4 regions of the Streptomyces sp. NPDC054866 genome follow, and region 3 is predicted to be linked to each of the others. Evidence: riboswitches for the same ligand, from Rfam matches in the RefSeq annotation. Region 3 holds a riboswitch; each other region holds the start of a gene.

Region 1 (7,088 bases), on a different contig from region 3:
GGGAGCACGGCTGCGACGGCTGCGGGAGGAACGCCGCATGAGCCAGGCCGACCTGGCCCGTGCCCTGGCCATCTCGCCGAGCTATCTGAACCAGATGGAGCACGACTCCCGGCCGCTGACCGTGCCCGTACTGCTGCGTCTCACGGAGGCGTTCGGCGTCGACCCCGGCTTCTTCTCCGAGCGCGACACCAGCCGCCTGGTGGCCGACCTGCGGGACGCCCTCACCGGCGAGGTGGCCGCGGGACGCGTCTCCGCGTCCGACCTCTCGGACCTGGCGTCGCGCATGCCCGCCGTGGCGACGGTCCTGGTCGACCTCGGCCGCCGGAACCAGCACCTCACCGAACAGCTCTCCGAAGCCGCGGAGGGCCGGGGACCGGGAACGGCGGCACAGCCCCGCTCGGCGCACGAGGAGATCCGCGAGTTCTTCTACCGGCGCCAGAACTACCTGCACGACATGGACCTGGCCGCCGAGAGGTTCGCGGCGGAGATCGGCGTACGCCCCGGCGAGGTCGTGCGCGCCCTGTCGGCGCGCCTCGCCGAGCGCCACGGGGTACGCCTGGCGGCGGATGCCGAAGGGCTCCTGCACCACTACGACCCGACAGCCCGGGTCCTGCACCTCTCCAACCGGCTGCGCCCCGGCCAGCAGGCGTTCCGTATGGCCACCCAGCTCGCGCTCCTGGAGTACGCGGACGAGATCTCCGCGCTCGCGTCGGAGGACTTCGGCCAGGAGACCGCGGCCTGGCCGCTGGCCCGCATCGGCATCGCCAACTACTTCGCGGCCGCGCTGATCCTGCCGTACCGCCGCTTCCACACGGCCGCGGAGGAGTTCCGCTACGACATCGAGCGTCTCACCGACCACTTCGGCCTCGGCTACGAGACCATCTGCCACCGTCTCAGCACCCTGCAGCGCCCCCGGCTGCGCGGCGTGCCCTTCTCGTTCGTCCGCGTCGACCGGGCGGGCAACATGTCGAAGCGTCAGTCCGCCACCGCGTTCCACTTCTCCCGCGCGGGCGGCACCTGCCCGCTGTGGAACGTGTACGAGGCGTTCGCCGCGCCGGGCCGCATCCACGTCCAGGTCGCCTCGATGCCGGACGGGCAGCGTTTCCTGTGGACCGCCCGTGCGGTCACCCGGCACCGCGGCGGCTGGGGCGAGCCCGGCAAGACGTTCGCCATCGGCCTCGGCTGCGAGATCCGCCATGCCGGGCGGCTCGTCTACTCCGACGGCCTCGATCTCGACAGCGCCTCATCGGCCGTGCCCATCGGCATGGGCTGCCGCCTCTGCGAACGCACCGACTGCCCCCAGCGGGCGGTGCCCCCGCTGGACCGCCGCCTGGCGATCGACGAGAACAGCAGCACCTTCGTTCCCTACCCCGTGGCTGGGGAGCAGGTGAAGGACTGAAGGTCTTATTGCACATTACTTGCAACTACACTTCACATGCGGAAATGCAGCAAGACATGCGGAAACGCAGCAAGAAAGCTGTGGGTGAAGGAGACGCCGGTGGCAGCGGGGCGCATTGTGCTGGGGATCGAGTCGTCGTGCGACGAGACCGGGGCGGGGATCGTCTCGCAGGGGCGACTGCTCGCCCATGCGGTGGCGTCGAGCATGGACGAGCACGCCCGCTTCGGCGGAGTGGTCCCCGAGATCGCCGCGCGAGCGCATCTGCACTCCTTCACGCCGGTCGTCCGGCACGCCCTCGACCAGGCGGGCCTGAAGCTGTCCGACATCGGCGCGGTGGCGGTCACCACGGGCCCCGGCCTGTCCGGCGCGCTTCAGGTCGGCCTCGCGGGAGCCAAGACCCTGGCCTACTCGCTCGATGTTCCGTTGTACGGGGTGCACCACCTGGCCGGGCACGTCGCCGCCGACACGCTGGAGCACGGCCCGCTGCCCGACCCCTGCGTGGTCCTGATCGTCTCCGGCGGGCACACCTCCCTGCTGCTCGTCCGGGACCTGGCCCGCGATCCGATCGTGCACCTGGGGGACACCCTGGACGACGCGGCGGGCGAGTGCTTCGACAAGGTCGCCCGCGTCTTCGGCCTGCCGTATCCGGGCGGCCCCGCCATCGACCGCGCGGCCCGTAGCGGCGATCCGCGCGCGGTGACCTTCCCTCGCCCCCTCACCGGGCCGAAGGACGACCCGTACGCCTTCTCCTTCTCCGGCCTCAAGACCGCCGCCGCACGCTGGGCCGAGGGGCACGCCGGCCGCGATCTACCGGTGGCCGACGGTGCGGCCTCGCTCCAGGAGGCCGTCGCGGACGTACTGACCCGCAAGGCCCTGGCTGCCTGCCGGGATCACGGGGTCGGGACCCTCGTCGTGGTCGGCGGTGTCGCCGCCAACTCGCGGGTGCGGTCGCTCGCCGAGGAGCGGTGCGCGGCCGCGGGCGTGCGGCTGCGCGTACCCCCGATGACGCTGTGCACGGACAACGGCGCGATGATCGCCGCCGTCGGCGACCTGCTCGTACGTGCCGGGGCCGAGCCCGCCCCCTGGGACGTGTCGATCGACCCGTCCGCCCCCCTGGCGTACGCGGCCCTGCAGCCGAGGGCGGCCGAGGCGAGGGCTGCCTGATGGCGGCGGTCGTACGGGTGCTGCGCGGTGAGCAACTGCTCGCGCACGTAGATGAGTTGCGCACCGTCTACGCCGAAGCCTTCGGCGTGCCGCCCTGGTACGAGGACGAGGAGCGGGTGGCGGAGTTCCTGGTCCGGCTCGGTGACGACGTGCGGCGGCCCGGCTTCACCGCGGCGATCGCCCTGGAGGGGACGGGCATCGCCGGGTTCACCACCGGGTGGACCACGCCTGATCCCTTTCCCGCCGACCGCTGCTATCCGCAGGCGGCGGCCGGACTCGGCGCCGAGCGCGCCCTGTCGTGGCTGTGCGGGGCCCGTGAGATAGACGAACTGGCCGTGCGTCCCACGGCGCAGGGCACCGGAATCGGGGCGGCTCTCCTTGATGCGATGGCCTCCGGCGCTCCCGACGACCGTGTCTGGCTGCTGACTTCGGTCCGGTCACCGCAGGCCATGGGCTTCTACGGCCGCCAGGGCTGGACCCAGGCGACGCACCCCTCTCCCGACGGCAAGGGCGTCGTCGTCTTCCTCGGACCGCGCCACCCCGCCCGCGCTCTCGCGCTGTCCCGCGGCGGAGAGGGGTGGACTTACTAGGACGTCCAACTATATGTTCGTGGCACAAGGTCCGCGGTGCAGGGAAGCCGGTGTGAATCCGGCACGGTCCCGCCACTGTGACCGGGGAGTGTGCTGCCATCCACACGCCACTGGCGAGGTCTGCCGGGAAGGCGGGCGGCGCGCGGAGATCCGGGAGTCAGGATACCGGCCGCGGAATGTTCCGTGTTGTCCACGAGGATGGAGCAGACACGCATGGCACCGGTCCGTACCCACGACCCTGGTGATCCGGCGGAGCGCGCTCAACTCACCACGCGCTCATAGGACGTCGCGCCCTCCGGCGGTCTCGACGCACGCCTGAGAGTCCCGACGTCCGCTGTCCCACGGCTCGCACCGACAGCGCACACACCTGTGCGCCCGTCGGCGGCTCGCCGTGCCGTCCCCGGATCTCACCTGACGAGAGCAGGCACCCATGGTCCGTGAACTCACCCACTTCATCGGCGGCAAGCACACCGCAGGCACGTCGGGCCTCTTCGGCGACGTGTACGACCCCAACACCGGCACCGTCCAGGCCCGCGTACCGCTCGCGGGCCGGGCCGACACCGAGCGGGCGATCGCCGACGCGGTCACCGCGCAGCAGGAGTGGGGAAGTTGGAATCCGCAGCGGCGCGCCCGCGTGCTGCTGCGCTTCCTTCAGCTCGTCGAGGCCGAACGCGACTCCCTGGCACGGCTGTTGTCGGCCGAGCACGGCAAGACCGTGGCCGACGCGCACGGCGACATCCAACGCGGCCTGGAAGTGGTGGAGTTCGCCGCCGGGATCCCGCATCTGCTCAAGGGCGAGTTCACGGACAACGCGGGCACCGGCATCGACGTGCACTCGCTGCGCTCCCCGATCGGTGTGGTCGCCGGGATCACGCCCTTCAACTTCCCCGCGATGATCCCGCTGTGGAAGGTCGCGCCCGCTCTCGCCTGCGGCAACGCGTTCATCCTCAAACCCTCCGAGCGCGACCCGTCCGTACCCCTGCGTCTTGCCGAACTGTTCCTCGACGCAGGCCTGCCGCCCGGCGTCCTGAACGTCGTCAACGGCGGCAAGGAAGCGGTCGACACCCTCCTTGAGGACCCCAGGGTCGGCGCGCTCGGCTTCGTCGGCTCCACGCCGATCGCCGCGCACATCTACGCCACCGCCGCCGCCCACGGCAAGCGCGCCCAGTGCTTCGGGGGCGCCAAGAACCACATGATCGTCATGCCGGACGCCGACCTCGACCAGGCCGTCGACGCGCTCATCGGCGCCGGATACGGCTCGGCGGGCGAACGCTGCATGGCCATCTCGGTGGCCGTGCCCGTCGGTGAGGAGACCGCCGACGCGCTGGTCGCCGCGCTCAAGGAACGCATCGGCACGCTCCGCGTCGGCCGCAGCGACGACCCGGAGGCCGACTTCGGCCCGCTCGTGAGCAGGGACGCACTCGACCGGGTCCGCAGGTACGTGGACATCGGCGTCAACGAAGGTGCTGAACTCGTCGTCGACGGGCGGCAGTTCACGCTTCCGGGCCATCAGGACGGGTTCTTCGCGGGCGCCTCGCTCTTCGACCGGGTCGGTCCACGCATGCGGATCTACCGCGAGGAGATCTTCGGCCCCGTCCTGTGCGTCGTACGGGCCGCCGACTACGAGGAAGCCCTGCGGCTGCCCAGCGAGCACCCGTACGGCAACGGGGTCGCGATCTTCACCAGGGACGGCGACACCGCCCGCGACTTCACCCGCCGCGTCGACACCGGCATGGTCGGCGTCAACGTCCCCATTCCGGTCCCGGTGGCCTACCACACCTTCGGCGGCTGGAAGCGCTCCGGCTTCGGCGACCTGAACCAGCACGGCCCCGACGCCATCCGCTTCTACACCCGCACCAAGACCGTCACCTCGCGCTGGCCCTCAGGGGCCAGGGAAGGCGCGAGCTTCACCCTGCCCACCATGGGATGAGCGCCATGACCACCACATCACTCACCCAGGACCAACAGGCCCTCGTCGAGACCACGCTCGACTTCGCGGACGACCATCTCGCCCCCCGTGCCGTGCAGTGGGACCAGGACAAGCACTTCCCCCTCGACGTACTGCGCAAGGCGGCCGGGCTCGGGCTCGGCGGCGTGTACGTACGGGAGGACGCGGGCGGCAGCGGTCTCACGCGGGCCGACGGCGTCCTCGTCTTCGAGGCCCTCGCCTCCGGCTGCCCGTCCATCGCGGGCTACCTCTCCATCCACAACATGGTCGCCTGGATGATCGACACATACGGCGACCCCGCGCAACGGACGCGGTGGCTGCCCCGCCTGTGCTCCATGGACGACCTCGGCAGCTACTGCCTCACCGAACCGGGGGCCGGATCGGACGCCGGGTCCCTGCGCACCCGGGCGGTCCGCGACGGCGACGGCTACGTCCTCAGCGGCGTCAAGCAGTTCATCTCCGGTGCGGGCGCCGCGCAGGTGTACGTCGTCATGGCGCGCACCGACGGCGAGGGCCCCCGGGGGATCTCCGCGTTCCTCGTCGAACGGGACGACCCCGGGCTCTCGTTCGGCCCCGACGAGAAGAAGATGGGCTGGAACGCCCAGCCCACCCGTCAAGTGATCCTGGACGAGGTACGGGTGCCCGCCGACCGGCTGCTCGGCCGCGCGGGCGACGGCTTCAAGATCGCCATGAGCGGCCTGAACGGCGGCAGGCTCGGCATCGCCGCCTGCTCCCTGGGCGGCGCCCGCAGCGCCCTCAACAAGAGCCTCGCGTACCTCGCCGACCGGGAGGCTTTCGGCGCCCGGCTCCTCGACGCCCAGGCACTGCAGTTCCGCCTCGCCGACATGGCGACCGAACTCGCCGCCGCCCGCGCCCTGGTCAAGCAGGCCGCCGAGGCCCTGGACCGCGGGGACCCTCAGGCGCCGCAACTGTGCGCGATGGCCAAACGCTTCGCCACCGACACCGGCTACTCCGTCGCCGACCGGGCGCTCCAACTCCACGGCGGCTACGGCTACTTGAACGAGTACGGCATCGAGAAGATCGTCCGCGACCTCCGCGTCCACCAGATCCTGGAAGGAACCAACGAGATCATGCGCGTCATCGTGGCCCGAAGCCTGACCGAGGCACTGCGGTGACCGCGGCCGAGGACTTCGTCCTGCTCCGTACCGAGGGCCGCGCGGCCCACCTCACGCTCAACCGCCCCCAGGCCCTCAACGCCCTCACCCACGCCATGGTGCGCCGCATCGACGAGGCGCTCACCGCCTGGGAGAGCGATCCGGACGTACAGACCGTGATCATCCAAGGGGCCGGCGGGCGCGGCCTGTGCGCGGGCGGCGACATCCGCTCCATCTACGAGGACGCGCGTGCCGGGACGTCCGCCTCCGCCGGCTTCTGGCGGGACGAGTACCGGCTCAACGCCCGCATCGCCCGCTACCCCAAGCCGTACGTCGCCGTGATGGACGGGATCGTGATGGGCGGCGGCGTCGGTGTCTCCGCGCACGGCGACGTCCGCATCGTCACCGAGCGCTCCCGCGTCGCGATGCCGGAGACCGGCATCGGCTTCGTGCCCGACGTGGGCGGCACCTACCTGCTGGCCCTCGCTCCCGGGGAACTCGGCACCCACCTGGCGCTCACCGGCGCGCGGATCGGCGCGGGCGACGCCCTGCTGTGCGGGCTCGCCGATCACTTCGTGCCGAGCGAGGACCTGCCCCGGCTCCTTGACGGCCTTGCCGCGCAGCCGGTGTGGGACGTACTTCCGCGCTACGTAGGCGAGTTGCCGCCGGGTGAGCTCGCCGGACACCGGTCCTGGATCGACCACTGCTACGGCGCCGACACGGTGGAGGAGATCGTCGCCCGGCTGCGCGGCCATGGGGCGCGGGCCGCCGCGGAGGCGGCCGACACCCTCGCCACCAAGTCGCCCACCGCCCTGAAGGTCACGCTCGCCGCACTGCGCCGGGCGCGGCGGCTCGGCCCGTTGGAGCGCGTC
Region 2 (7,088 bases), on a different contig from region 3:
CGACAAGGACCTCTACGAGCTCGCCCCCGAGGAGCACGCGAACGTCGCCCAGGTCCCGACCTCCCTCCCGGCGGTCCTCGACGCCCTCGAGGCGGACCACGAGTACCTCCTGGCCGGCGGTGTCTTCACCCCCGACCTGATCGAGACGTGGATCGACTACAAGCGCACGAACGAGATCGCCCCGATCCAGCTGCGGCCGCACCCGCACGAGTTCGAGCTGTACTTCGACATCTAAACCGCGGGTCGGCTGAGCCCGACGCCGCGTCAGCGTGAACAGTGGGGCCGTCTCCCGGAACGGGGAGGCGGCCCCGCTGTTCTGTTGGTCTCGCGTCGGCACCGGCTAGTGTCGCTCTCGTCTCCCTGCCCCACGATCAGTTCCTGCCTAGGTGAGCACCGCACATGAAGAACGAAAAAGTGAGATTCCCGAGCGTCGTCGGTCCCGAGCTGGCCGGGGTGATCGACCTGCCGGAGGGCGAGATCCGGGGTTGGGGGCTCTTCGCGCATGGCTTCACCCTGGGCAAGGAGTCACCGGCCGCCTCGCGCGTCTGCAAGCAGCTGGCGCGCGAGGGGATCGGCATGCTGCGCTTCGACAATCTCGGGATCGGAGACTCCGAGGGCGACTGGGGGGACGGTTCCTTCACCGTCAAGGTGCAGGACACCGTCCGTGCCGCGGCCTTCATGGCGGAGCGAGGGACTCCGGTGGATTTGCTCGTGGGGCACTCGTGGGGAGGCGCCGCCGCGATCGCCGCCGCGCACGAGATCGTCGGCCTCCGCGCGCTGGCCACGATCGCGGCGCCCGTCGATCCCAGTCACGTCGAGCGGCAGTACGACTCGGTCCTGGATCGCGTCCTGAGTGACGGGGCGCACGAGTGGTTCGTCGGCGGGAGGACTCTGGTTCTCAAGCGCGCCTTCGTCGAGGACGTGCGCCGGGCTCACCTGCGCGACCGGATCGGCGAGGTGGACCTTCCGCTCCTCGTGGCGCATTCCCCCACCGACTCCACCGTCGACATCTCCAATGCCGCGGAGATCTTCCAGGAGGCACGGCACCCGCGAAGCTTCATCTCGCTCGAAGGCGCGGACCATCTGTTGACCGCGCGAGGGCAGGCGCAGCGGGCCGCTCACATCATCAGCGCCTGGGCCGACCAGTACCTCGACGAGCCTCGGCCCCAATAGGCGGCATCCCCTGGGCTGAGCCGTCGCCGGAGGAACTCATCCGCGCAGGAAGCGGATCGACGGGCGCGGCTCCGGGCCGTCATCCGGCGTTGTCACCTCCGCCCTCACCCCGTACACCTTTGCTATCAGCTCCTCCGTGATCACCTCTGCGGGGGTGCCTGACGCGTGGGCCGTGCCCTCTCTTAGGACCAGTACGTGGTCGCAGAACATCGCTGCCAGGTTCAGGTCGTGCAGGGCTATGACGCTCGTCAGGGGGAGGTTCGCCACCAGGGTCAGGAGGTCCAGTTGGTGGTGGATGTCCAGGTGGTTGGTCGGTTCGTCGAGGAGGAGCTCCTGGGGGGTTTGGGCCAGCGCCCTTGCTATCTGGACCCGTTGGCGTTCGCCGCCTGACAGGGTGTGCCAGGACTGGGTGGCCCGGTGGGACAGGCCTGTGCTGGTCAGGGCCTCCCTTATCGCCTTCTCGTCCTCGGGGCTCTGGAGCGACCACGCTCTGCGGTGCGGGATGCGGCCCAGGCGTACGACCTCCTCCACCGACAGCTCGACCTGTGTCGTGGCCTCCTGGTCCACCATCGCCAACCTGCGCGCCACCGTGCGGCGGCCCGCGTCGCGCAGTGGCGTGCCGTCCAGGGTGACCACCCCGGATGTCGGAGCCAGGACGCCCGCCAGGATGCGCAGGAGAGTTGACTTGCCCGAGCCGTTCGGGCCCAGCAGGCCGACCGTGGCTCCGGGGGGTGGGGCCAGGGTCACCCCGTCGATGATGAGGTGGCCTGCGGTCGTTCTGGTGACCCGGTCCGCCCGTAGGCCTGGTTCGGTGTGCGGGGTCATGTCGTCTTCCTCGTGCGGTAGAGGACCAGGACGAACGCCGGGACGCCGATCAGGGACGTCACCACCCCCACCGGCACCTCCTGGGGGTCCAGGACCGTGCGGGCCAGCGTGTCCACCCACACCAGGAACACCGCGCCCGCGAGCGCCGTGACCGGGAGCAGACGTGCGTGCCCGGCGCCGACAAGGACGCGGGCCGCGTGCGGCAGGACCAGGCCCACGAAGCCGATGGCGCCCGCGCTGCTCACCAGGGCCGCCGTGAGGAGGGCCGTTATGGAGAGGAGCAGCAGGCGGGTGCGAGCCACGTGTACGCCCAGCGTCGCCGCCGCGTCCTGGCCGAACACGAACGCGTCCAGCGTGCGGGCCTGCGTCAGGCAGATCGCGAGGGCCACGAAGAGCACCGCCGCGCACAGCCAGACGTCCGTCCAGCCCACCCCGCTCAACGAGCCGAGCAGCCAGAACAGGACACTCCGCGTCGTCTCCGCGTCGCCCGACGTCAGGATCACGAACGAGGTGAGGGCAGAGAACAGCTGCATCGCCGCCACTCCTGACAGCACCACCCTGTCGGCGCTTCCGCCCAGGGTGTGGCTCAGGAGGAGGACCAGTGCGAACGAGACGACGGCCCCTACGAAGGCTCCCGCCGAGACCGACACCACTCCCCCGCCGACCCCCAGGACGACGATCGCGACCGCGCCCGTGGACGCCCCCGAGGAGACGCCGAGTACGAAGGGGTCGGCAAGAGGGTTGCGCAGGAGGGACTGGAGGACCGTTCCGCAGACCGCGAGGCCCGCGCCGCATACCGCCGCGAGAAGCGTGCGCGGCATGCGCAGGTTCCATACGATGCCGTCCCTGATCGGCGTCAGCGTCGCCTCTCCCCAGCCGAGGTGGGCCGCCACCGCCGACCACACGTCCGGTACGGAGATGTCCGCGGGGCCGATGGTGACGGCCACCGCCACGGAGAGGGCCAGGGCGGCGAGGCCTGTCGTCCAGAGCAGGGCGGAACGTATGCCGCCCGGGGCGGCCTTCATCACTTGGCGAGCCCGAACTCGCGCAAGGCGTCGGCGACTTGTTCCACGCCGTCCACAGTGCGGATCGTCGGGTTCATGGCCTGGCCGCTCAGCAGCACGTACCGCTTCTTCTTCACGGCGGTCAGGTTCTTGGTGACCGGGTTGGACTCCAGGAACTCGATCTTCTTCTTCGCGCTCTCGGCCGTCTGCGACTTGCGGGTGAGGTCCCCGATGACCAGCACGTCCGGGTCGCGGTCCGCCACCGTCTCCCAGTTGATCTGGGGCCACTCCTCGCGGGTGTCGTCGAAGACGTTCTTCACGCCCAGTTCGCGCGTGATGATGCCCGGCGCTCCGCAGCAGCCCGCGATGTAGGGCGCGTCGGAGTTGGCGAACCAGTAGAGGAGCTTCGTGTCGGACGACGCGTCAGCCTTCTTGATCGCCTTCGTCGCCTTCGCCACCCTGGCCTTGAGGTCCGCTATCAGCCGCTCGCCGCGCTTCTCGACCCCGAACGCCTTGGCCAGGTCCCGTACTTCGCCGTACACCGTGTCCATCGTCAGCGTCTTGTCGCGACGGCCGTCGCCGTCGCCGCTGTTGTCCTTGCCCGCGCAGTCGGAGGGCGAGACATAGGCGGGTACGCCGAGTTCGGCGAACTTGGCGCGGTCGGCGACGCCGCCCTTGCTGACCGTCGCCAGGAAGGAGGCGGTGACGAAGTCCGGCTCCTGGGCGAGGACCTTCTCGAAGGAGGGGTAGCTGTCGGCGAGCCGGTCGACCTTGGCGTTGTCCTTCTCAAGTCCCTTGAGCACCGGGTCCGTCCAGGTCCCGGTGCCCGCCATGCGATCCGCGAGGCCGAGGGAGAGCAGGATCTCCGTGGAGCCCTGATCGAGGGAGACCGCCCGCCGCGGCGGCGCCTTGATCTCCACCTTCTTGCCGCAGGAGGTGAGGGTCAGTGGGTAGCCCTTAGCCTTCCCGCCCCCGCTGGAGGTGGCCGACGAGCCGCCTCCGCACGAGGTCAGCGTGAGGGCCAGGGCCGTGCTGAGGAGGACGGACATACGTACACGACGGGCTGTGGAGGACACACGATCCCTTGAGTCTCACGGCTCATACGCGGAGCCTGGCCTGCTTCATCACCTCCGCCGCCCGGTGCGGGGGCGAAGGTGCCAGCAGGTCTTCGGACTCGGGGATCGACCGGACGGGGCGCCTTCCCAGGCGTCCGTGGACGCCCAGTGGCCGTGGCCCCGCCCGTTCCCCCTCACCGCTGCGCGTCAGTTCCGGATTCGCACCGGATTCCCTGGCCCTGGTGTGGGTTGACTGGCGCTCGCAAGCTACCACGCGAGGTCAGGCCGGCTGCTGTCACGTGAGGTCAGGACGGCTGCTCGGGCCTCGGTGCGCCGCGGTAGGTGCCGAACGACCACTTGTTGCCCTCGGGGTCGGCGATCCCGAACTCCCGGCTGCCGTACGGCTGGTCCTCGATCTCCCGGATGATCTCGACCCCCGCGGCGGTGAGCCGATCGTAGAGGTCGTCCACGTGGTCGGTGACGACGTACGCCCCGAAGGTGCCCGGCTTCAGGCACCAGCCCTCGGACTTCTCGTCGTACGAGCCGAGCATGATGGCCCCGCCTTCGGGCCAGTCGAGCTCGGCGTGGGCCACGCGGTCGCCGTCCTCGTAGACGGCGGTGCGCAGGAAGCCGACCGTGCCGACCAGGAAGTCGATCAGGGCGGGGGCGTCGTGCGCCTGGAGGGTCGGCCAGACGTCGGGGGCGCGTCCGGCGGAGGCGGAGGCGGACTGGGGCTGCTGCTTCTCGGTGGTGTTCATGTCGGTGGTGTTCATGGCTCCTACTCTTCGCCCCCGCCATGGCTCCCGGCTTGGATATTCCGGCACTCTTCGGCCAGCCAGCCGCTGGGGCTCACCCCCGTGTACTGCTGGAAGTCCCGTACCAGGTGGGAGTGGTCGTAGTAGCCGCAGTCCGCGGCGATGCGGGCCAGGTCGGGGGCGCCGCCCGTCGCGACCGGGCGTACGACCGCGTTCCGTGCGCGCTGGAAGCGCATCAGGCGGCCCGCCTGCTTGGGGCTCAGGCCCGTCTCGGCGCGGAAGAGCGTGGTGAGGCGGCGTTCGCTGAGGGCGACGTGCCGGGAGAGGCCGCGCAGGGTGCCGACGCCCCGGTGCCGGGCGAGCCAGGCCCAGGCCTCGGCGACCTCGGGCCGTACGGATCCGCCGGAGGCGTCGTCGGCCGCGCGCTGCCTCAAGTAGCCGGACAGAGAAGCGAACCGCTCCTCCCAGGTGCCCTGCTCGCACAGCATCTCCCGTACGTCGGCGGCGCGGCGCCCCATCACCTCCGCGCCGGGCGTCACCAGCTCGCCGGCCAGTTCCGCCGCCGGTACGCCGAACAGGGCGCGGGCGGCGAGCGGGTGCACGGCGAGCTGGATGCCCGCCTCGTGCTCGGGCCGCACGACGTACGCCGGGGACTGGTGGAGGCCGCCGAGGACGATGTCCGTGCGGGTGGCGTCGCGGCCGCCCGCCTGCTCGGGGGTGATGCCGCTGACGACGGGGCCGTCGAGCGAGAAGATCAGCGTCAGGTACGGGGACGGCAGGCCGCGGTGCAGGCCGGGCCGCTCACCCTCCGTGCGGTAGCCGACCGCGGACACCACCATGCCGTCGAGCCGCGGGGCGGCCCGCACGAACTCCCGGGAGACGGTCTCCATGCCCTCCAGTATGCGATGGGCGGGGCGCCGAGGCAGGTCCGCGGGCGTGGTGGGCGTCGGCCTCTGCTACCCGCGCGAGGAGGTCCCATGCCCGTTCCGTCCGGTGACGTCGATCATGGGAATCTGCCGCCTGACCTCGTACGATGACCCGCCGCTCCGGACGGGGCGCAGACCGCTCTCAGGGGGCACAGAACCATGGCAGTAAAGGCAAAGGCCAAGCTGGCCGTCATCGGCACGGCGGGCGCGCTCACCGCGGCCGTACTCGCGGGGACGGCGCTCTGGCCGAGCACGGACGCGACGGCGGCGGACGCCTCCGCGAAGACGGCGAAGACGGCGAAGACCGCGACGTCCGAGCTGAAGCACTGGCCGAAGCCGGTCGCGAAGAAGCTGGGCAAGGTCATCGCGAAGAACGAGGACAAGGGCGCGTACGCCGTCTTCGACGCGGACAACACGACGTACCGCAACGACCTGGAGGAGTCCCTCCTGCCCTTCCTGGAGATGAAGGGGGTGCTGACCCGCAAGTCGATGGACCCGTCGCTGAAGATCATCCCCTTCAAGGACACGGCGAAGCACAAGGAGAGCCTCTACAGCTACTACAACCGGCTCTGCGAGGTCGACGACCAGGTCTGCTACCCGTGGGCCGCGCAGATCTTCTCCGGCTTCACGCTGAAGGAGCTCAAGGGGTACGTCGACGAGCTCCTCGCCCACGACAAGCCGATCCCCGCCGAGTACTACGAGGACGGGAAGCTGACGAAGACCGAGGTCGAGCCGCCCGAGTTCTTCACCGGCATGCAGGAGCTCTACAAGTCGCTGCGGGGCCACGGCATCGAGGTCTACGTCGTCAGCGCGGCCAGCGAGGACCTCGTACGCATGGTCCTCGCCGACCCCAAGTACGGCTACGACGTGAAGCCCGAGAACGTCATCGGCGTCGGCCTGCAGCTCAAGGACCGCAAGACCGGCGAGGTCACCAGCTCCCGCAAGGAGATCGCGGAGGGCCGCTTCGACGAGAAGAAGCTCGCGGGGCGCGAGCTGACGCCGAACCTGTGGGCGCCGCTGACCTGGTTCCAGGGCAAGCCCGCGGCCATCAGCACGTACATCGACGAGTGGAAGAAGCCCGTCCTGGTGGCCGGCGACACCCCGAAGAGCGACGGCCCGATGCTGTTCCACTCGGCGGACGTGAAGCACGGCGGGGCGCGGGTCTGGGTCAACCGCAAGGACGACTACATGAAGGAACTGGACGGCATGAAGCGCAAGAACGCCGACCGGCAGCGGGAGCTCGGCCAGCAGGTGACCGCGGACAAGCGGTGGCTGACGGTGGTCCCGGACGAGATCCGCTAGTCGGGATCCGCTAGTCGGTCCCGGTGGCGGCGCTGACCAGGCCGGAGG
Region 3 (7,088 bases):
GCTTGTAGAGCGTGAGCACGAGGTTGTTGGAGACGATCGAGTCGCCGGTCGCGAAGAACGCGACCAGGCGGCCGATCATGTGCTGCTCGCCGGGCGAGAGCTTGGCGAGGTCGGCGACGTCCGAGTGGAGGTCGACCTCCTCCACCGTCCAGGTGTTCTTGATCGCGTCCCGGTAGCGCTCGTAGAAGTCGGGGTAGCGCATGGGGCGCAGGGTCAGTTCGAAGCCCGGGTCGAGCAGGTTCTTCTCGGCGTTCGTGGTGGAGCTCATTACTGGCAGGCCTCGCAGGACTCGGGGTTTTCCAGGGAGCAGGCGACGGCTTCTTCGGCCGTGACCTGGGCGGGGACGGGGGCGGGGGCGGCTGCCTCGGTCTGGCCGGCCGCCGCGCGGGCGATGCGGGTCGCCGGGCGCGAGCGCAGGTAGTACGTGGTCTTCAGACCCTGCTGCCAGGCGTAGGCGTACATCGAGGAGAGCTTGCCGATGGTCGGCGTCTCCAGGAACAGGTTCAGGGACTGCGCCTGGTCGAGGAACGGCGTGCGCGCGGCGGCCATGTCGATCAGGCCGCGCTGCGGGATCTCCCACGCGGTGCGGTAGAGCTCGCGCACCTCGGCCGGGATCCAACTGAAGCCCTGCACCGAGCCGTTGGCCTCGCGCAGCGCCTCGCGAGTCTGCGCGTCCCAGACGCCGAGCCGTTTGAGCTCCTGCACCAAGTAGGCGTTGACCTGGAGGAATTCACCACTCAGCGTCTCGCGCTTGAAGAGGTTGGAGACCTGCGGCTCGATGCACTCGTACACGCCCGCGATGGACGCGATCGTGGCGGTCGGCGCGATGGCGAGAAGCAGCGAGTTGCGCATGCCGGTCGCGGCGATACGTTCGCGCAGCGCGGCCCAGCGCTCCGGCCAGGTCAGCTCGACGCCGTAGTGGTCGGGGTGCAGGACGCCGCGCGCGGTGCGGGTCTTCTCCCAGGCGGGCAGCGGGCCGTTGCGCTCGGCGAGGTCGGCGGACGCCTCGTACGCGGCGAGCATGATCCGCTCGGCGATGCGCGTCGAGAGGGCGCGCGCGGCGGGCGAGTCGAAGGGCAGCTTCAGCTGGAAGAAGACGTCCTGGAGGCCCATGGCGCCCAGGCCGACCGGACGCCACCTGGCGTTGGAGCGGCCTGCCTGCTCGGTCGGGTAGAAGTTGATGTCGACGACGCGGTCGAGGAAGGTGACGGCGGTGCGGACGGTCTCGTCGAGCCGCTCCCAGTCGATGTCACCGGCGGCCGTGTCCACGAAGGCGCCGAGGTTCACCGAGCCCAGGTTGCAGACGGCCGTCTCGCCGTCGTCCGTCACCTCCAGGATCTCCGTGCAGAGGTTGGAGGAGTGGACGGTGTGGCCGGGCTCCGCCGTCTGGTTGGCGGTGCGGTTGGCGGCGTCCTTGAACGTCATCCAGCCGTTGCCGGTCTGCGCCAGGGTGCGCATCATGCGGCCGTACAGATCGCGCGCGGGGATGGTCTTGCGGGCGAGCCCGGCGGCCTCGGCCTTGCGGTAGGCGGCGTCGAACTCGTCGCCCCACAGGTCGACGAGCTCCGGCACGTCGGCCGGAGAGAACAGCGACCAGTCCTGGTCGGCGGCGACCCGGCGCATGAACTCGTCCGGGATCCAGTGCGCGAGGTTGAGGTTGTGCGTGCGGCGCGCGTCCTCACCCGTGTTGTCGCGCAGCTCCAGGAACTCCTCGATGTCGGAGTGCCACGTCTCCAGATAGACCGCGGCGGCGCCCTTGCGGCGCCCGCCCTGGTTCACGGCGGCGACGGAGGCGTCCAGCGTCTTCAGGAACGGCACGATGCCGTTGGAGTGACCGTTCGTGCCGCGGATCAGCGAACCGCGGGCGCGGATGCGGGAGTACGAGAGGCCGATGCCGCCCGCGTGCTTGGAGAGGCGCGCGACCTGGTGGTAGCGGTCGTAGATGGAGTCCAGCTCGTCCAGCGGGGAGTCGAGGAGGTAGCAGGACGACATCTGCGGGTGGCGGGTGCCGGAGTTGAAGAGCGTCGGCGAGGACGGCAGGTAGTCCAGGCGGCTCATCAGGCGGTACAGGGAGGCGACTTCGGCCATCGCGCGGGCACTGCCGTCCTCGGCGAGGCCGCTCGCGACGCGCAGCATGAAGTGCTGCGGGGTCTCGATGACGTGCCGGGTGATCGGGTGGCGAAGCAGATAGCGGCTGTGCAGGGTGCGCAGGCCGAAGTAGCCGAAGCGGAAGTCGGCGCCGTCCTCCAGAGCCGCCTCCACGAGCCCGTCCAGGCGCTCCGCGTGGTCGGTGACGAACGCGGCGGTACGGTCCGCGATCAGCCCCTCGCGGTGGCCGACGGCAACCGAGTCGGAGAAGCTGCGCACGCCCTGCGACGCGGCCTCGTCACGGATGCTGAGGCTGAGGAGCCTGGCCGCGAGCTGCGAGTAGGTCGGATCCTCGGAGATGAGCCCGGCGGCCGCCTCGGTCGCGAGGTCCCGCAGCTCCGCCACGTCGGCCTTGGCCGAACGGCCGCGCAGCGCCGCGGCGGCGACCCGGCCGGGGTCGGCGTCGGGGAGGTCGGCGGTGAGGTCGGTCAGGGTACGCAGCAGCGCGGTTCCTGGGCCGTCGGCGATCCGCTGATCGTCGGTGGTCTGCGCTGACGCAGGTTCGGCTGGCGCGATGGTCACGGAGCACTCCCTCGCTCGGCTCGGAGCCTTGAGGAGGGCAGGAGTGACACACGGGGGCCGCCCCTGGACAGGGCTGCGCTCCGCGTCCACCAGCCCATTCCACGAGGCCCGGACGTCGTTGGCACCCGGACCGGTCGGAACGGGCGCACTGTCGACAGGTCTTCGGACTTGCGAGCACGACAAATGCGTACTCATACACCGTTGCGGGACAGTTCCGGACTTGCACCGGATTCCCCTGCGGCGACAGCGAGCACGAGCATACATCTTGTGCTGGCTCTGCGAGGCAGCCCCATATCTTGTGTCGGCGCGCGTATCCCCTAGGGTGGCGCCGAACTGATCGTCGAACAGGGGGAGACGGCGTGCGAGGGCGGGGCGCGGGCTGTACGGCGGTGTTGCTGATGCTGCTCACGGGGTGCGGGGGCGAGGGGAGCACCGCTGAGACGAAGCCCACGCGCACCCCGAAGTCGACCACGGCCGCCGGTGTCGACGGAGACGTGGACCCCGGCAAGATCTTCACGGACGCCGAGCTGAAGTCGGCGCTGCTCCCGGCGAAGGCGATCGGGGCGAGGGCCAGGGCGTACGACGTGACGTCCGGCCCCTCCAATCCGTACCAGGGTGGCGGTGATTGGGGCGCCTGTGCTGCCGGCGAGGAGGTGCACGAGCAACTGCTGCGCTTGCGGGGACCCAGCGCGAGCCACACCGTGCGTCCGTTCCCCGAGGCGGTCGAGGACGAGAATCCCTACGTCCACGCGTCCCTGCTCTCCATGACCGCCGAGCGGGCCGGGCGCCACATCGAACTGCGCCGGCAGCTCAACAAGGCGTGCCCTCGCGTCACCGTCGACACCGACGCGGCCCCCGTCGAGGAGCACCACGTGGCCGAGAGGCTGCCGGATCTCGGCGACGAGGCGCTCCTGGAGACCTCGCGGATCGTGGGCGGCGACGAGTACGACGGCGGCCGTCCGCGCTACGACGTCGAGGTGCGGGTCGGTGGCGTGCTCGTCAGGGTGACCGCGGGCACCGACAAGAAGCTGACGCTCACCTCCGCCGCCCAGGCGGCGGCCAGGGTTCGCACGGAGCTCCACCGGGCCGGGTGAGTCCGCACGCACGAGAGCGGGCCGCCGGATTCCTCCGGCGGCCCGCGTCACGTACGTACAAGAAGGGGGTCAGTGGCCGCCCGGTGCTCCCACCGTGGCCGGCGGCAGTTCCTCCTTGACGCCCGGGTCGCCCGCGTCCGCGGTGTAGTCGCCGGGAGACGTCTCGTCGATGCCGTCAGGGGCCTTCATGGCGCGCAGGACGAAGGTCATGACCACGGTGACCACCACGTTCAGGACGAACGCCGTGAGGCCGATGTAGCCGATCTCGCCGATGCCCGGGATCTCGTCGGACGAGCCGCCGAAGTGCTTCTGCGTCGGCGAGGCGACGCCGTACGCGGCGACCGTGCCGTAGATCATGCCGACCGCCCAGCCCGCGAGCAGCGCCCAGCGGTGGAACCACCGCGTGAACAGCCCGCCGACCAGCGCGGGCATGGTCTGCAGGATCCAGATGCCGCCCAGGAGCTGGAAGTTGATCGCGACCGTCTTGTCCATGGTGAGGACGAAGGCGAGCGCGCCCACCTTCACCATGAGCGAGACCAGCTTGGAGACCTTCGTCTCCTGCGCGGGTGTCGCGTCCGGCTTGATGAAGTCCTTGTAGATGTTCCTGGTGAAGAGGTTCGCTGCCGCGATCGACATGATCGCCGCCGGGACGAGCGCGCCGATGCCGATCGCCGCGAACGCGACGCCCGTGAACCAGTCGGGGAACATGTTCTCGAACAGCTGCGGGATCGCCAGCTGCCCGTTCTCCACCTTGACCCCGGCCGCGATCGCCATGAAGCCGAGCAGCGCGAGCAGGCCGAGCATCAGCGAGTAGAGCGGCAGAATCGTGGTGTTGCGGCGGATCACGTCGCGGCTCTTGGAGGAGAGCGTCGCCGTGATCGAGTGCGGGTACATGAACAGCGCGAGCGCGGAGCCGAGGGCCAGGGTCGCGTACGTCCACTGTCCGGGCTCGCCCGGTGCCAGGCCCGCGACGGGCTTGCCCGCCGCCTCGTTCGCCGAAGAGAACTTGTCGCCCGCCGCCTGGAAGATCTCGTCGAAGCCGCCGAGCTTGATCGGGATGTAGATGATCGCGACGGCGATGACGAGGTAGATCAGACCGTCCTTCACGAACGCGATCAGCGCCGGTGCGCGCAGACCCGACGAGTACGTGTACGCGGCGAGCACCGCGAACGCGATCAGGAGCGGCAGGTCCTTGATGAACCAGTTCGTGTCGGGTCCGCCGCCGACGCCCATGACGTCGAGAACGGCCTGGATGCCGACCAGTTGGAGCGCGATGTACGGCATCGTGGCGAGGATGCCGGTGACCGCGACGGCCAGCGAGAGCCCCTTGGAGCCGAAGCGCCCGCGCACGAAGTCGGACGTGGTCACGTATCCGTGCTTGTGCGAGACCGACCAGAGGCGCGGCAGGAAGGTGAAGATCAGCGGGTAGACGAGGATCGTGTACGGCACCGCGAAGAAGCCGGCCGCGCCCGCCGCGTAGACCGCCGCCGGGACGGCCACGAAGGTGTACGCCGTGTAGAGGTCGCCGCCGAGCAGGAACCACGTGACCCAGGTGCCGAACGACCGGCCGCCCAGGCCCCATTCGTCCAGGCTCTCGGTCTCGGCCTTGCGCCAGCGCGCGGCCAGGAAGCCCATCACCGTGACGGCGATGAAGAAGAAGATGAAGACGGCGAGGGCGATGCCGTTGACGCCGCCCGTGTCCGCTGCGAGCACGTTCATCGGGTCGCACCCCCCTGGGCCTGCTCGGCCTTGCGGGCGCGCTGGTCACGCTGCCACAGCTTGTACGCGATCATGGTGAGAAGCGTGGATATGAGCACCCACAGCATCTGGTACCAGTAGAAGAACGGGATGCCGATGAAGGTCGGTTCGACCTTCGCGTAGGAGCTCACCCAGAGCATCGCCACGAACGGCGCGACGAGACAGAGGGCAACGACCACGCGGACCGGCCTGATCACCGGTCTGCTCACTTCAGGCGCATCTGACACTTCGCGGCTCCGCTCCCTCGCTTATCCCACCTTTAACGTGCGGGAAATCTAAGCGAGAGGATTGATCTATGGAACCCCCGTCCGGATACCGGACGGGTGTCAGGTGGGGCAACGCGCCTGCTCAGCAGCAGCGGAACCCCTGCCGGGGGTCTGACTCCTGCTGGTCCGTCCGCATTCGCTCGAACTCCCTCCGGGAGGGCACGGATGCCCCGGGATGCGTCTTCCGCGTGTGCGCGACATAGCGGTCGTACGCGGACTCGTCGGTCAACTCCCGTGCGTACCAACGCACCCAGCGCAGCCCGCGCAGCACCCACGTCATGACGGGACCTGCGCGTCGTCGGAAGTCCTCGCCTTCGCCGCCGCCAGTTCCGCCTTCTCCTCCCGGGTCGCGATGAGCCCGGCCGGCGCGGTCAGCTTCGACTCCACGTACTCGGCCTCGCTCAGCTTCGACGACTGGGGGTTGCGGATGTGCTTCACGCAGATCCGGGTCGCGTCCGCGATCACTATGACGATGAGCAGGGCGAGCACGGCCGAAAGGACGCCGTCCACCGTGGAGTTGGTGACGACGGTGTGCATGTCGTCCCTGGACTTGGCGGGCGGCAGGATCTTTCCGTCGTCGATGGCGTCCTGGTAGATCGAGCGCTGCTTGAAGAAGCCGACGCGCGGATCGCTGGAGAACACCTTCTGCCAGCTCGCGGTGAGCGTCACCGTCGCGTCCCAGGCGAGCGGAACGCCGGTGATCCAGGCCCACTTGAGGCGCCCCGACTTCACCAGGAGCGTCGTGCAGACGGCGAGCGCGACCGCGGCGAGGAGCTGGTTGGAGATGCCGAAGATCGGGAAGAGCTGGTTGATCCCGCCGAGCGGCTCGTGCACGCCCACCCACAGGAAGTAGCCCCACAGACCGGTGACGACCGCGCTCGTGATGATGAGTCCGGGCTTCCAACTGACCTTCTTGAAGGGCTTGTAGACGTTCCCGAGCATGTCCTGAAGCATGAAACGGCCCACGCGCGTGCCCGCGTCGAGCGCGGTCAGGATGAACAGCGCCTCAAACATGATCGCGAAGTGGTACCAGAACGCCTTCATGGAGCCGCCGGTGACCTTCGAGAAGATCTCGGAGACACCGACCGCGAGCGTGGGCGCGCCGCCGGTGCGCGAGAGCAGTGAGGACTCCTCGACGTTCTTGGCGGCCTGCGCGAGGTCTTCGGGGGAGATGGAGTACCCGAAGTTCGCGACCGCCTGGCTCGCGGCCTGGACGTTGTCGCCGATGACGCCCGCGGGCGCGTTCATCGCGAAGTAGAGACCCGGGTCGATGATGCTCGCCGCGACGAGCGCCATGACC
Region 4 (7,088 bases), on a different contig from region 3:
GCCCGGGTGCAGATCTGGCAGTGGCTGCGCCACCGGGTCGCCGATCGCACGACGGTGCTCGCGCTGGTGGAGGACGAACTCGCCGCCCTGGGCGCGGAGTACCCGTGGGCGCCGCTCGACGAAATCCGCGGGCTCTTCGAACGGACCGCGCTGGCAAGGGAGTTGCCCGCGTTCTTCACCACCGATGCCTACAGCCGCCACCTTGTGGACCAGCCGCTCGCGCGCCGTTCGGAGGGACAGTCATGACAGCGGCCATACGCCGGGTCGGTGTGGTGGGCGGAGGCCAGATGGGTGCCGGAATCGCCGAGGTGTGCGCCCGCGCCGGCCTGGACACCGTGGTCTGCGAGGCCGACGCCCTCGCGGCGCGTGCCGCCCGCGAACGCGTCGCCGTCTCGCTCGAACGCGCCGTCCAGCGCGGCAAGTTGGACCGCATCAGCGCCGAGGAAGCGCTGGCCCGCATGGTCTTCACCGGCAGCCTCGACGACCTGGCCGACCGCCAGCTCGTCATCGAGGCGGTCGTCGAGGACACCGCGGCGAAGACGGAGGTCTTCGCCACCCTGGACAAGGTCGTCGAGGACCCAGGGGCGATCCTCGCCACCAACACCTCCTCCATCCCGGTCATGCGTCTGGGTATGGCGACCCGGCGTGCCGACCGCGTCCTCGGGCTGCACTTCTTCAACCCCGCCCCCGTCCTTCCCCTGGTCGAGGTCGTCTCCTCGCTGCACACGGCCGCGGAAACCGTGGCCGCCGTCGAGGACTTCGCCACGTACACGCTCGGCAGGACGGTCGTACGGTCCAAGGACAGGGCGGGTTTCGTCGTCAACGCGCTGCTCGTGCCCTACCTTCTCTCGGCGATCCGCATGACGGAGTCCGGCTTCGCGACGGCCGCCGACGTGGACGCGGGCATGGAGCTCGGCTGCGCGCACCCGATGGGACCGCTGAAGCTGGCGGACCTGATCGGCCTGGACACGGTCGCCTCCATCGCGGCGTCTCTCTACGAAGAGTTCAAGGAACCCCTGTACGCACCGCCGCCGCTGCTCCTGCGCATGGTGGAAGCCGGGCTGCTCGGCCGCAAGAGCGGGCGCGGGTTCCACCTCTACGACCGGGGCTGAGGGGCCCGGGTCCGCCGCCGGGCTGAGGGGCCCGCGGCTGCTGTGAGCGGGGCGCGGAACAGAGTGGTGATCTGTTCCGCGCCCCATCACGTGTTCGCCCCCCTGCCCCCCCCGGCCAAGGCATGGGTGTCTCACCTCACGGTCCGGAATGTGATCAGCACTGCCCAAGAGGCCGACCACCCTCTAGCCTGACCTGTGCAGCTGGTTCGCCCTGTCCGCCAGGCAGACGCGTCGTAAGAGGGAACCCGGTGGGAATCCGGGACTGCCCCGCAGCGGTGAGTGGGAACGACCGCCGTCATACGCACTGGGTCCGAGAAGGATCCGGGAAGCGACGGCCAGTAGGGATCTGCCTCGGCAGGTGTGCCCACGAGTCCGAAGACCTGCCCGTTGCCCGCATGTGATCCCTCACGTGCGGATATCCCGGTGACCTCGTGGGCGGGTCGGCGTACAGATCAGGTGGAGCACCGCGCCGGTGGCGCGCGTCCGGTCCACCCGGTTCGTCCTCCCTTCGCGTCCGTGTCCCGTCCCCGGGATTCTCAGGAGTCATCTCGCGAAGGAGATTTCCGTGACAGCGAAGTCCGCGGCTGCGGCAGCACGATCCACCGTGTACGGCTACCCCCGCCAGGGCCCCGACCGGGAACTGAAGAAGGCCGTCGAGGGCTATTGGAAGGGCCGCGTCACCGCCGACGCCCTCCGGGAGACCGCGGAGCGGCTGCGCAAGGCCACCTGGCGGCGCCTGTCCGACGCCGGTATCCACGAAGTGCCGACCGGCGACTTCTCGTACTACGACCATGTCCTGGACACCAGCGTCATGGTCGGCGCCGTCCCGCAGCGGCACCGCGAGGCCGTCGACACCGACACGCTCGACGGCTACTTCGCGATGGCACGCGGCACCCAGGACGTGGCGCCCCTTGAGATGACCAAGTGGTTCGACACCAACTACCACTACCTGGTCCCGGAGTTGGGCCCCGACACCGTCTTCAGCGCCGACTCGGCCAAGCAGGTCGCCGAGCTCAAGGAGGCCGTCGCGCTCGGCCTCGCCGCACGCCCGGTGTTGGTCGGCCCGGTGACCTATCTGCTGCTTGCCAAGCCCGCGCCCGGCGTGGCCGCCGACTTCGAGCCCCTGACGCTCCTTGACCGTCTGCTACCCGTGTACGCCGAGGTCATCGCCGATCTGCGCGCGGCGGGCGCCGAGTGGGTGCAGCTCGACGAGCCAGCCCTCGTCCAGGACCGCACCCCGGCGGAGCTCAACGCCGTCGCACGCGCCTACCGTGACCTGGGCGCCCTCACCGACCGCCCGAAGCTGCTCGTCGCCTCCTACTTCGGCAGGCTCGGCGAGGCGCTGCCCGTGCTCGCCAAGGCGCCGGTCGAGGGCCTCGCCCTGGACTTCACGGAGTCCGCCGCCAGCCAGCTCGAGGACCTCGCCGCCGTCGGCGGGCTGCCCGGCAAGCGGCTGGTCGCGGGCGTCGTCAACGGCCGCAACATCTGGATCAACGACCTGGAGAAGTCCCTGTCCACGCTGGGCACGCTCCTGGGCCTCGCCGACCGGGTCGACGTCTCCGCGTCCTGCTCCCTGCTGCACGTCCCCCTGGATGCCACCGCCGAGCGGGACATCGACCCGCAGATCGCCCGCTGGCTCGCCTTCGCCCACCAGAAGACCACCGAGATCGCCACGCTGGCCCGAGGCCTGGTGCAGGGCAGGGACACCATCACGGCCGAACTGTCCGCCAACCGCGCCGACCTGGCGTCCCGCTCCGGGTCGGCCCTCACCCACGACCCGGCCGTACGCTCCCGCGTCGCCGCCGTCACGGGCGCCGACGCCCGCCGTGCGCACGCCTATCCGGAGCGTGCGGCGGCTCAGCGAACCCGCCTCGGTCTGCCGCTGCTTCCCACGACCACCATCGGCTCGTTCCCGCAGACCACCGAACTGCGCACCGCGCGGGCCGACTTGCGGGCGGGCCGCATCGACACGGACGGCTACGAGGAGCGCATCCGCTCCGAGATCCGCGAGGTCGTCGCGTTCCAGGAGAAGGCGGGCATCGACGTCCTGGTGCACGGCGAGCCCGAACGCAACGACATGGTGCAGTACTTCGCCGAGCAGCTCACCGGCTACCTCGCCACGCAGCACGGCTGGGTCCAGTCGTACGGCACCCGTTATGTGCGCCCGCCGGTCCTCGCGGGCGACATCTCCCGGCCGGAGCCGATGACGGTGCGCTGGACCTCGTACGCCAACTCCCTCACCGACCGCCCCGTGAAGGGCATGCTCACCGGTCCTGTCACCATGCTCGCCTGGTCCTTCGTCCGCGACGACCAGCCGCTGGGCGACACGGCACGCCAGGTCGCCCTGGCCCTGCGCGACGAGGTCAACGACCTGGAGACCGCGGGGACTTCGGTCATCCAGGTCGACGAGCCCGCGCTGCGCGAGACGCTGCCGCTGCGCACCGCCGAGCACGCCGCATACCTGGACTGGGCCACGGAATCCTTCCGCCTCACCACGAGCGGCGTCCGGCCGGACACGCAGATCCACACCCACATGTGCTACGCCGAGTTCGGAGACATCGTCCAGGCCATCGACGACCTCGACGCCGACGTCATCAGCCTGGAGGCCGCGCGCTCGCACATGCAGGTGGCCCGCGAACTGACCGAGCACGGCTACCCGCGCGAGGCGGGACCTGGCGTCTACGACATCCACTCCCCGCGCGTACCGAGCACCGAGGAGGCAGCGGCCCTGCTGCGCAAGGGACTTGAGGCCATCCCCGCCGAGCGGCTGTGGGTGAACCCCGACTGCGGCCTCAAGACCCGCGGCTGGCCCGAGACCAAGGCCTCCCTGGAGAACCTGGTCGCGGCTGCGCGCGAGGTGAGGACGGAACTGCCCTCGGACTCCTGACCCGAACGCACCCGGGCGCATGCGGGGGGTCAGGCCTCGCCTCCCGTATGCGCCACCCGCGAAAGCAGCACATGCAGCATCTCCCGCTCCTCCACCCCCAGCGGAGCCAGAAGTTCGTCAGTGACCCCCCGCGCCACCTCATCGGAGTCCCGCAGGAAGTCGTGGCCCGCAGGCGCGAGAGCCACGATGCGGCGGCGGCGGTCGTCCGGGGCCGGGCGGCGTTCGACGAAGCCGAGGCGTTCCAGGTCGTCGACCAGGCCGACGATCGCGCTGGGGTCGTAGCCCAGCTCCTGGCTCAGCTCGCGCTGGGCCGCGCCCTCCACCGTGGCCAGATAGCGCAGCAGCGCGTAGTGACGCAGGCGTAGGCCGGATCTCTGGAGCGCCGCGTTGAACAGCTGGCCCGAGCGCAGGCCGAGGCGGTAGAGCAGATAGCCCGCGTCCGCGTGGAGGCCCTGCATCCAGGGCGCGCCCTCGTCGACGGATCCTTCCTCCACGGGCTCGGCGGTGGTCTTCCGGCTGGTCATGAGGGGCGCTCTCCCTGGTCGGTGGTTCGCGGGCGTACGGCGGTCGTCGTTGACAGTGTCCAGCATGCCGCATTATCGATGTTGGAAACAATCATTGACGACAACAATCGTTTGTCTTAGCTTCCTTTCTGTGGGCCGACTCCGGTCGGGGGCGTGTCCCCCGGCCGACCGGGGTCGTGTTCCCCCCGCCCGCCAACTCATCTCATTTCGCTGCCTGTTGAAGGGATCTCCCAGTGCTGGACTCATACGCCGTGGACCTGCGCGGCAAGGTCACCGTCGTCACGGGATCGGGGCGCGGCCTCGGTCTCGCCTATGCCTCGGCCCTCGCTCGCGCCGGGGCCGCCGTAGTGGTGAACGACGTTGACCAGGAAGCCGCCGAGCGCGCCGTCAAGGCCATCACGGAGGAAGGCGGGCGTGCCGTCGCCGAAGTGGTGGCCGTCGGCAGCGGCGAGGCCGCCGACCGCCTGGTCGCCCGTGCCGTCGAGGAGTTCGGGCGGCTCGACGCGATGGTGACCAACGCCGGGATCCTGCGCGACCGGGTGCTGTGGAAGATGACCGACGAGGACTTCGACGCGGTCGTCACCACCCATCTGCGGGGCACCTTCACCTGCGCCCGCGCCGCCGCCGTACGCATGCGGGAGCAGGGTGAGGGCGGCAGCCTGATCCTGGTCGGCTCCCCCGCCGGGCAGCGCGGCAACTTCGGGCAGACCAACTACGCCGCCGCCAAGGCCGGGATCGCGGCCATGGTGCGTACGTGGTCGATGGAGCTGGCCAGGGCCGACATCACCGTCAACGCGATCGTGCCGGTGGCCGCCACCGCGATGACCGAGACCATCCCCGCCTTCGCCCCGTACATCGAGGCCATGAAGGAGGGTCAGCCGCTGCCGGACTTCCTGCGCAAGGGCGAGGGGTTCGGGACGGCCGACGACTGTGCCGCGCTCGTGCCCTTCCTCGCCTCCGGCTTCGCCCGTGACGTGACGGGGCAGTGCGTCGGCATCGGCGGCGACCGGCTCGCCCTGTGGTCGCACCCGCACGAGGCCGCCGTGGCGTACGCGGACGGCGGCTGGACCCCGGATACCATCGCCGCCGCCTGGCACACCTCGGTGGGCAGCGCTCCGGAGACGGTCGGCATCCCCGCCCCCAAGATCCCGGGGGCGTGAGGGAGTTGGACCTCTCCGAGCTCACCGCGATCGACGTCCACACGCACGCCGAGGTCTCCTCCCAGGGGCACGCCTCGCTCGACGAGGACCTGGACGCCGCCTCCAGCGCGTACTTCAAGGTCGAGGGGCGCACGCGCAAGCCCACCCTCGAAGAGATGGCCGCCTATTACCGCGAGCGCAAGATGGCCGCCGTCGTCTTCACCGTGGACGCCGAGTCCGCCACCGGCACCGTGCCCGTCCCGAACGAGGAGGTCGCCGAGGCCGCGGCCGCCCACCCCGACGTGCTGATCCCGTTCGCGTCCGTCGACCCGTTCCGGGGGAAGGCGGGCGTGCGACAGGCCCGCCGGCTCGTGGAGGAGTACGGGGTCAAGGGCTTCAAGTTCCACCCGAGCATCCAGGGGTTCTTCCCCAACGACCGTTCTGTCGCCTATGCGTTGTACGAGGTCATCGAGGAGACCGGCTGCGTCGCCCTCTTCCACACCGGGCAGACCGGCATCGGCGCGGGCGTGCCCGGAGGCGGCGGGATCCGCCTGAAGTACTCGAATCCGATGTACGTCGACGACGTCGCCGCCGACTTCCCGCAGCTGAAGATCATCCTCGCGCACCCGTCCTTCCCCTGGCAGGACGAGGCCCTCGCCGTCGCCACACACAAGCCGGGCGTGCACATCGATCTGTCCGGGTGGTCGCCGAAGTATTTCCCGCCTCAACTCGTGCACTACGCCAACACCTTGCTCAAGGACAAGGTGCTCTTCGGCTCCGACTTCCCCGTCCTCACGCCCGACCGCTGGCTCGCCGACTTCGCGAAGCTGGCGATCAAGGACGAGGTCCGCCCCAAGATCCTCAAGGAGAACGCCGCCCGTCTGCTCGGGCTCAAGTAGAGGGGGGCGCCATGCGCAACGAAGGACTCGGCTCCTGGCCCGCGCGCCGGGCCCGCAAGACCCCGCACCGCACCGCCCTCACCCATGAGGGCCGCCCCATCAGCTATGCCGTCCTGCACTCCCGCGTCCTGCGGCTCGCCCATGCCCTGCGCGCCCGAGGCGTCCGGCGCGGGGACCGGGTCGCCCACCTCGGGCCCAACCACCCGGCCTTCCTGGAGACCTTCTTCGCGGCAGGCGCGCTCGGCGCGGTCTTCGTGCCGCTCAACACCCGCCTGACCGCTCCCGAGATCGGATACCAACTCGCCGACGCGGGCGCCCGCACGCTGATCCACTCCCCCGCACACACCCCTGTCGTGGCGGAGCTGCGGCAGGCGTCAGGGCAGGTGGGTCTCTTCATCGAAGTGGGCCCTGATTATGAGGAGTTGATCGGGCAGTCGGTCGAGGAACCCCTGGACGAGGCGGTCGGCGGAGACGACGTGTGCATCCTGATGTACACCTCCGGCACCACGGGCCGCCCCAAGGGCGCC

The links. Region 3 has a riboswitch for cobalamin ahead of ACWGI2_RS19700 (ribonucleoside-diphosphate reductase subunit alpha). Riboswitches for the same ligand answer to the same signal wherever they lie in the genome.
Region 1: another riboswitch for cobalamin. It lies ahead of ACWGI2_RS06755 (CoA-acylating methylmalonate-semialdehyde dehydrogenase); the one in region 3 lies ahead of ACWGI2_RS19700 (ribonucleoside-diphosphate reductase subunit alpha).
Region 2: another riboswitch for cobalamin. It lies ahead of ACWGI2_RS11125 (ABC transporter substrate-binding protein); the one in region 3 lies ahead of ACWGI2_RS19700 (ribonucleoside-diphosphate reductase subunit alpha).
Region 4: another riboswitch for cobalamin. It lies ahead of metE (5-methyltetrahydropteroyltriglutamate--homocysteine S-methyltransferase); the one in region 3 lies ahead of ACWGI2_RS19700 (ribonucleoside-diphosphate reductase subunit alpha).

Annotation. Positions count from the first base shown of each region.
Region 1 is NZ_JBSGZA010000001.1:1,583,268-1,590,355, forward strand. Features, by position in the region: gene ACWGI2_RS06740 (short-chain fatty acyl-CoA regulator family protein) at 1-1,399, shown strand, start outside; gene tsaD (tRNA (adenosine(37)-N6)-threonylcarbamoyltransferase complex transferase subunit TsaD) at 1,499-2,563, shown strand; gene ACWGI2_RS06750 (GNAT family N-acetyltransferase) at 2,563-3,153, shown strand; cobalamin riboswitch at 3,157-3,341, shown strand; gene ACWGI2_RS06755 (CoA-acylating methylmalonate-semialdehyde dehydrogenase) at 3,584-5,083, shown strand; gene ACWGI2_RS06760 (acyl-CoA dehydrogenase family protein) at 5,089-6,237, shown strand; gene ACWGI2_RS06765 (enoyl-CoA hydratase/isomerase family protein) at 6,234-7,088, shown strand, end outside.
Region 2 is NZ_JBSGZA010000002.1:529,024-536,111, forward strand. Features, by position in the region: gene glnA (type I glutamate--ammonia ligase) at 1-235, shown strand, start outside; gene ACWGI2_RS11110 (alpha/beta hydrolase family protein) at 400-1,173, shown strand; gene ACWGI2_RS11115 (ABC transporter ATP-binding protein) at 1,210-1,998, opposite strand; gene ACWGI2_RS11120 (FecCD family ABC transporter permease) at 1,995-3,023, opposite strand; gene ACWGI2_RS11125 (ABC transporter substrate-binding protein) at 3,023-4,051, opposite strand; cobalamin riboswitch at 4,145-4,330, opposite strand; gene ACWGI2_RS11130 (VOC family protein) at 4,363-4,815, opposite strand; gene ACWGI2_RS11135 (helix-turn-helix domain-containing protein) at 4,836-5,702, opposite strand; gene ACWGI2_RS11140 (haloacid dehalogenase-like hydrolase) at 5,898-7,040, shown strand; gene ACWGI2_RS11145 (DUF2252 domain-containing protein) at 7,051-7,088, opposite strand, start outside.
Region 3 is NZ_JBSGZA010000003.1:947,938-955,025, forward strand. Features, by position in the region: gene ACWGI2_RS19695 (ribonucleotide-diphosphate reductase subunit beta) at 1-268, opposite strand, end outside; gene ACWGI2_RS19700 (ribonucleoside-diphosphate reductase subunit alpha) at 268-2,670, opposite strand; cobalamin riboswitch at 2,807-2,930, opposite strand; gene ACWGI2_RS19705 (hypothetical protein) at 3,030-3,764, shown strand; gene mctP (monocarboxylate uptake permease MctP) at 3,834-5,483, opposite strand; gene ACWGI2_RS19715 (DUF3311 domain-containing protein) at 5,480-5,749, opposite strand; gene ACWGI2_RS19720 (YbdD/YjiX family protein) at 5,871-6,068, opposite strand; gene ACWGI2_RS19725 (carbon starvation CstA family protein) at 6,065-7,088, opposite strand, start outside.
Region 4 is NZ_JBSGZA010000001.1:1,573,177-1,580,264, reverse strand. Features, by position in the region: gene aceB (malate synthase A) at 1-246, shown strand, start outside; gene ACWGI2_RS06725 (3-hydroxybutyryl-CoA dehydrogenase) at 243-1,112, shown strand; cobalamin riboswitch at 1,298-1,514, shown strand; gene metE (5-methyltetrahydropteroyltriglutamate--homocysteine S-methyltransferase) at 1,678-3,999, shown strand; gene ACWGI2_RS06715 (MarR family winged helix-turn-helix transcriptional regulator) at 4,029-4,523, opposite strand; gene ACWGI2_RS06710 (SDR family NAD(P)-dependent oxidoreductase) at 4,760-5,683, shown strand; gene ACWGI2_RS06705 (amidohydrolase family protein) at 5,689-6,561, shown strand; gene ACWGI2_RS06700 (acyl-CoA synthetase) at 6,573-7,088, shown strand, end outside.